3 regions of the Enterobacter cloacae complex sp. HYC042_NIDB genome follow, and region 1 is predicted to be linked to each of the others. Evidence: riboswitches for the same ligand, from Rfam matches in the RefSeq annotation. Region 1 holds a riboswitch; each other region holds the start of a gene.
The links. A riboswitch is a leader RNA that binds a small molecule or an ion and turns the genes downstream of it on or off. The one in region 1 is predicted to bind thiamine pyrophosphate.
Positions count from the first base shown of each region.

Region 2: it holds a riboswitch for thiamine pyrophosphate, as region 1 does, so the genes downstream of both, thiM (hydroxyethylthiazole kinase) here and thiC (phosphomethylpyrimidine synthase ThiC) in region 1, are expected to answer to the same signal.
Region 3: it holds a riboswitch for thiamine pyrophosphate, as region 1 does, so the genes downstream of both, thiB (thiamine ABC transporter substrate binding subunit) here and thiC (phosphomethylpyrimidine synthase ThiC) in region 1, are expected to answer to the same signal.

Region 1 covers NZ_CP109650.1:426,479-428,738, forward strand. Annotated here, with positions in the region: gene thiC (phosphomethylpyrimidine synthase ThiC) at 1-1,194, opposite strand, end outside; TPP riboswitch at 1,274-1,383, opposite strand; gene OKF39_RS02040 (Rsd/AlgQ family anti-sigma factor) at 1,438-1,935, opposite strand; gene nudC (NAD(+) diphosphatase) at 2,031-2,260, shown strand, end outside.
Region 2 covers NZ_CP109650.1:3,303,076-3,305,335, reverse strand. Annotated here, with positions in the region: partial or broken gene OKF39_RS15855 (IS3 family transposase) at 1-296, shown strand, start outside; gene OKF39_RS15850 (AbiTii domain-containing protein) at 349-705, opposite strand; TPP riboswitch at 821-917, shown strand; gene thiM (hydroxyethylthiazole kinase) at 953-1,723, shown strand; gene thiD (bifunctional hydroxymethylpyrimidine kinase/phosphomethylpyrimidine kinase) at 1,720-2,260, shown strand, end outside.
Region 3 covers NZ_CP109650.1:935,599-937,858, reverse strand. Annotated here, with positions in the region: gene sgrR (HTH-type transcriptional regulator SgrR) at 1-807, shown strand, start outside; TPP riboswitch at 844-944, shown strand; gene thiB (thiamine ABC transporter substrate binding subunit) at 976-1,959, shown strand; gene thiP (thiamine/thiamine pyrophosphate ABC transporter permease ThiP) at 1,935-2,260, shown strand, end outside.

The sequences.
Region 1 (2,260 bases):
AGGACGCAGGCCGTCGCCCAGCGACAGGGAGACGTCGTACGCGGCGCAGATCTCGCAGATCTCGCGGAAGTGCTCGTAAAGGAAGTTTTCCTGATGATGGGACAGGCACCATTTCGCCATGATGGAGCCACCCCGCGAGACGATGCCGGTCAGACGTTTCGCCGTCATCGGCACGTAGCGCAGCAGCACGCCCGCGTGGATGGTGAAGTAGTCCACGCCCTGTTCCGCCTGCTCCAGCAGCGTGTCGCGGAACGCTTCCCAGGTGAGGTTTTCGGCGATGCCGTTGACCTTCTCCAGCGCCTGATAAATCGGGACGGTGCCAATCGGCACCGGGCTGTTACGCAGGATCCACTCGCGGGTTTCGTGGATGTAGCGGCCAGTGGAGAGGTCCATCACCGTGTCCGCGCCCCAGCGCGTGGACCAGACCAGCTTTTCCACCTCTTCTTCGATGGATGACGTCACCGCCGAGTTGCCGATGTTGGCGTTAACCTTCACCAGGAAGTTGCGGCCGATAATCATCGGCTCCGATTCCGGGTGGTTGATGTTGGCGGGGATAATCGCGCGCCCGGCGGCCACTTCGTCACGCACAAACTCCGGCGTGATGTTCTCCGGCAGGCGAGCACCAAAGCCTTCACCCGGATGCTGGTGGCGCAATATTTCGCTGCGGATGCGCTCGCGGCCCATGTTTTCGCGGATGGCGATGAACTCCATCTCCGGCGTGACGATACCCTGGCGCGCGTAGTGCAGCTGGGTTACGCATTTGCCCGCTCTGGCACGTTTTGGCGTCAGCAGGCCGGTAAAGCGCAGCTCGTCCAGACCGTCGTCGGCCAGGCGTTCTTTGGTGTACGCAGAGCTGCGCACGCTCAGTTCTTCGCAGTCGTTACGCGCGTCAATCCACGGCTGGCGCAGCTTTGCCAGACCTTGCTGGACGTTGATAGCAACATCAGGATCGCCGTACGGGCCGGAGGTGTCGTATACCGGCACGGCTTCGTTGTCTTCATATTGGGGGTTCTCTTTGCTGCCGCCGATAAGAGTCGGGCTGAGCTGGATTTCGCGCATCGGCACGCGGATATCGGCCTGTGAACCGGTGATGTAGATGCGTTTCGAGTTCGGGAAAGCGGTGCCTTCCAGGGTGTCGATGAAGTGTTGGGCCTGTGCACGCTGTTCGCGGCGGGTCAGTTTTGTTGTAGACATAGCTCATTCCAGAAGTGAAGGACATGGCTTGTCAGACGACGGATGAAGCAAGAGGAGATCGCCCCAGGGGCGATACAACAGCAGCGTGACTCTTGTTCCCTTCGCAGGTATTAACCTGATCAGGTTCCGCGGATCCCGAATTAACGGTCTCAGCCCGTGCTTACACACTGGGCACTCCGACAAGAAAAATCCCCCTCCGCAGAGGGGCGACTGGTTGTAAATTACTCGTTAACGGTTAAGAACTCAAGCAGGGCGCGCAACGTTATCGCTGCTGCTGATATTCAGGTTGTTATCCAGTACGAGGGCGATGAGCTTATCTTCCAGCGTGAATCGCTCTTCCAGCGCTTCGCCCAGGTCGGACAGCGCCTGCTGGAACTCAAGATAGTTATCGTGATCGATGGCGTTCTCGAGTGTGGAATCGTAATAGTCCATGATCTGCTGGGTATTGGCTTCCAGCTGCGGACAGAGTTTGCTGGCCGCTAAATACGGCGTTGTCCCTTCCATTTCGCGGATAATGCGTTCATAAATGTTGAAATGGCCGTCGGAGAGGTAGTCGACAAGGCTCTGACAAAAATCATCCAGCGCTTTTTCGTTCAGCCGCATAAAGGATTCTTTGCCAGGCTTAAGACCGACCAGATTGTAATACGCCACAAGGAGATGCTTGCGCACATGTAGCCAGCGATCCACCAGGGTGTTACTTCCTCCAACGCGCTCAGTCAGGCTTTCCAGCTGGTTTAACATGGTCGACTCCATAAGGTTTAGAATGGGATCTGCTTATCCAAAATGTAACCACAATGCTAACAACATGTCAGTGAAGCGAAGGTAGTGCAATAGATATGGATCGTATTATTGAAAAATCAGATCTGGGTTGGTGGATCGTCAGCCACGAACAAAAATTATGGCTGCCCTCAGGAGAGTTGCCCTACGGTACCGCGGAAACGTTCGATCTGGTGGGCCAGCCCGCGCTGAAGATCGGCGAGTGGCAGGGCGATCCCGTGTGGTTGATCCAACAGGCGCGCCGTCAGGATATGGGATCCGTACGTCAGGTGTTAGATCTGGACGTCGG
Region 2 (2,260 bases), 1.8 Mb from region 1:
TTGCACTGTTTCGAGGCTATCCGGCGACGATAAGAACTGACCAGGGGCCGGAGTTCACCTTCCGCGCACTGGATCAATGGGCTTTTGAGCATGGTGTTGAGCTGCGCTTAATCCAGCCGGGCAAGCCAACGCAGAACGGATTTATTGAGAGCTTTAACGGACGATTTCGAGATGAATGTCTGAATGAGCACTGGTTCAGTGATATCGTTCACGCAGGGAAAGTCATTAATGACTGGCGGCAGGATTATAACGAATGTCGTCCACATTCAGCACTGAATTATCAGACGCCATCATAGTTTGCAGCACGGTGGCGGAATGGAAAATGTGAAGGTAAACAAACCGACATTACTAACTGATGGTTGTATCTAATACTGGGGGCAGGTCACAACCTCGTACGGGGTTCAAAGCTTTGACGCTACCTCTTCCAATCCTATATTCAGGCAAATTCTGAGCGTTAGGATAACCATCAATCTCAAATTTTAACCATTCGCTGAGGTCATTAAGTCCAGGCTTCACTGCTATCATCTTGGCTTTAAGAAGAACATCCACAATATCATTCGTTCTACTACTAGCAAGCTCCTGTAATTCTAGGACTGGTGAATTTGGCATAATGCTCTCTCGAGTTAATTTTCCATATTTTAATACTCGAGACGGCTTGAGTCTAAGGAATGGATGGATACTTGTGTCACACAAACTGTCACTCATCCTGTCACACACAGCCCAAAAGGGCCGCTTTTGCCGTTTACAAGACTTCCCGCTGGCATTACTATCCTGAACAGGGATTAATGAGGAGCATTAATCGCAAGCTTTTGATTTTGTTTTATTTGACTCGGGGTGCCCTTCTTTGTGAAGGCTGAGAAATACCCGTATTACCTGATCTGGATAATGCCAGCGTAGGGAAGTCAGATGCCCTCCCGGTCATCGCTTCTTCACGCAAGGCAGGAGCGAACCCATGCAGCCTGACCTGCTCGATTTACACGTTTTACACCACTTCCGTACCCGTTCTCCGCTGACCCACTGCATGACCAACGATGTCGTACAAACCTTTACAGCCAACGTTTTGCTGGCCCTTGGCGCATCCCCGGCGATGGTGATTGAGGCCGAAGAGGCCGAACAGTTTGCCGCGATAGCCGATGCGCTGTTAATCAACGTCGGCACGCTGACCGCACCGCGCGCCCAGTCGATGCGTCGGGCGATTGAAAGCGCGGTGGCGGCAGGCAAACCCTGGACGCTGGACCCGGTTGCGGTGGGTGGCCTGACGTTCCGCACCCGTTTTTGCCATCAAATTTTGGCCCTGAACCCGACCACCATTCGCGGCAACGCCTCCGAAATCCTGGCTCTGGCCGGAATGAGCGCGGGCGGGCGCGGCGTTGATACCACCGACACCGCCGCCAGCGCGTTGCCTGCCGCTCAGGCGTTGGCCCGCCAGACCCATGCCATTGTGGTGATCACCGGCGAGGTGGACTACATCACTGACGGAGAGCGGACCCGAACGGTAACGGGCGGAGACCCGTTAATGACGCGCGTAGTGGGAACCGGGTGCGCGCTTTCTGCCGTTGTGGCGGCGAGCTGCTCGCTGCCGGGGGACCGGCTGGATAACATTGCCGCCGCCTGCGGATGGATGAAGCGCGCCGGAACGGCAGCCGTTGCGCGCTCGCGCGGGCCAGGCAGTTTTACCAGCGCGTTCCTCGACGCGCTCTACACGCTGGAGGAGCAGGCATGAAGCGGATTAACGCCCTGACCATTGCCGGTACCGACCCCAGCGGCGGCGCGGGCATCCAGGCCGATCTGAAAACCTTCTCGGCCCTTGGCGCGTATGGCTGCTCGGTGATTACCGCGTTGGTGGCGCAAAACACGCGCGGCGTGCAGTCGGTCTACCGTATTGAGCCGGATTTTGTTGCCGCGCAGCTGGATTCGGTGTTCAGCGACGTGCGGATTGATACCACCAAGATCGGCATGCTGGCCGAGACGGATATTGTGGAGGCGGTGGCCGAGCGGCTTAAACGCTATCAGGTGCAAAACGTGGTGCTGGATACCGTCATGCTGGCAAAAAGCGGCGATCCGCTGCTCTCCGCCTCCGCCGTTGAGACGCTGCGCAATAAGCTGCTGCCGCAGGTGGCGCTTATCACGCCCAATCTGCCGGAAGCCGCCGCGCTGTTAGGCACGTCGCACGCACAAACTGAACGCGAAATGAAAGAGCAGGGGTATGCGCTGCTGGCGATGGGCTGCGGGGCGGTGCTGATGAAAGGCGGTCATCTGG
Region 3 (2,260 bases), 510 kb from region 1:
CGCGCCTTTGATGACTATTTTGGCTATCGGGCGCTGATCGACGAAGTGAACGTCTGGGTGTTACCGGACCTCAACGAAGAACTGAGCGCAGGCCTCACCCTTGAGGGGCCCACAACCAGCGAAAAGGCGTTCGAGAGTCGCCTGGAGGAGGGCTGCTACTATCTTCTTTTTGACAGCCGCAGCCACCGCGGAGCAAACCACGATGTCCGCAAGTGGATCAGCCATATTCTGGCCCCGGCTAACCTGATTTATCACGCTGAAGAGCAATACCAGACCTGGTGGTTTCCGGCCTATGGCCTGCTTCCGCGCTGGCACCATGCTCAGCCGGTGCGCAGTGAAAAACCCGCCGGGCTGGAGACCATCACCCTCAGCTACTATCGCGATCACATTGAGCACCGGTTTATCGCGAGGATCATGAGCAAGCTGCTCGCGGCCGAAGGCGTGACGCTGGCGATACAGGAAGTCGATTATGATGAATGGCACCGGGGGGATGTCGTCAGCGATATCTGGCTCAACAGCGCCAACTTTACGCTGCCGCTGGATTTCTCGCTCTTTTCACACCTGTATGAAGTGCCTCTCATTCAGCACTGCATCAGCCGGGACTGGCAGCAGGACGCCGCGAAGTGGCGGGCAGGAGAGATGGATCTGGCCGCGTGGTGCCAGGAGCTCCTGGCCGGGCAGACGATCGTACCGTTGATCCACCACTGGCTGCTGATCCAGGGACAGCGCAGCATGCGCGGCCTGCGGATGAACACCCTGGGCTGGTTTGATTTTAAATCCGCCTGGTTTGCGCCGCCGGAGCCATAACGCTTTCGTAATATTCACCAAATCATTACAATAGCGCCGTTCTCAACGGGGTGCTGCATCACAGATGTGCGCTGAGATAATACCCGTCGAACCTGATCCGGATAACGCCGGCGAAGGGATTTGAGGCTGTTTCTCAAAATCCTTTGCCACTCAACCCTGAGGTGCAAAGTGTTAAAAAACGTTCTTCCTCTGCTGGCGCTGGTTGCGCTGCCTGTTTTTGCTAAGCCTGTTCTGACGGTCTATACCTACGACTCCTTCTCCGCCGACTGGGGCCCCGGCCCGGTGGTTAAAAAAGCCTTTGAAGCCGACTGCAACTGCGAGCTGAAGTTCGTGGCGCTGGAAGATGGCGTGTCGCTGCTTAACCGCCTGCGCATGGAAGGGAAAAACAGCAAGGCCGACGTGGTGCTCGGGCTGGATAACAACCTGCTGGAAGCCGCCACGCAAACCAGACTGTTTGCCAAAAGCGGCGTAGCGGCAGATGCCGTCAACGTGCCGGGCGGCTGGAAAAACGACACCTTCGTTCCCTTCGATTACGGCTACTTTGCGTTCGTCTACGATAAAAACAAGCTGAAGAACCCGCCGAAGAGCCTGAAAGAGCTGGTCGAAAGCGACCAGAAATGGCGCGTGATTTATGAAGATCCGCGCACCAGCACGCCGGGCCTGGGGCTGCTGCTGTGGATGCAGAAAGTCTACGGCGACAAAACGCCGGAGGCGTGGCAGAAGCTGGCTGCGAAAACCGTTACGGTCACTAAAGGCTGGAGCGAAGCCTATGGCCTGTTCCTGAAAGGCGAAAGCGATCTGGTGCTGAGCTACACCACCTCTCCGGCATATCATATTATTGCCGAGAAGAAAGACAACTACGCGGCTGCGAATTTCGCTGAAGGTCACTACCTGCAGGTTGAAGTGGCTGCCCGCACCGCCGCCAGCAAACAGCCGGAACTGGCCGAGAAGTTCCTGAAATTTATGGTCTCCCCGGCATTCCAGAACGCCATTCCGACGGGCAACTGGATGTACCCGGTTACCGACGCGACGCTGCCGGCAGGCTTTGAGCAGCTGAACAAACCGCAGACCGCGCTGGAATTTACGCCGCAGCAGGTTGCCGCGCAGCGCGCCGCATGGATAAGCGAATGGCAACGCGCCGTCAGCCGCTGATCCCCGGCTGGTTAGTTCCCGGACTGATTGCCGCCATACTGATGGTGGTCGTCAGTCTGGGAGCGTTCCTGGCGCTGTGGTTTAACGCGCCAGAGAGCGATCTGCCCGCGCTCTGGCACGATAGCTATCTCTGGCACGTTATCCGTTTCTCCTTCTGGCAGGCGTTTCTCTCCGCGCTGCTGTCAGTCATCCCGGCCATTTTTCTTGCGCGTGCCCTCTATCGCAGACGTTTCCCCGGCAGGCTGGCCCTGCTGCGCCTGTGCGCCATGACGCTGATCCTGCCCGTGCTGGTGGCCGTTTT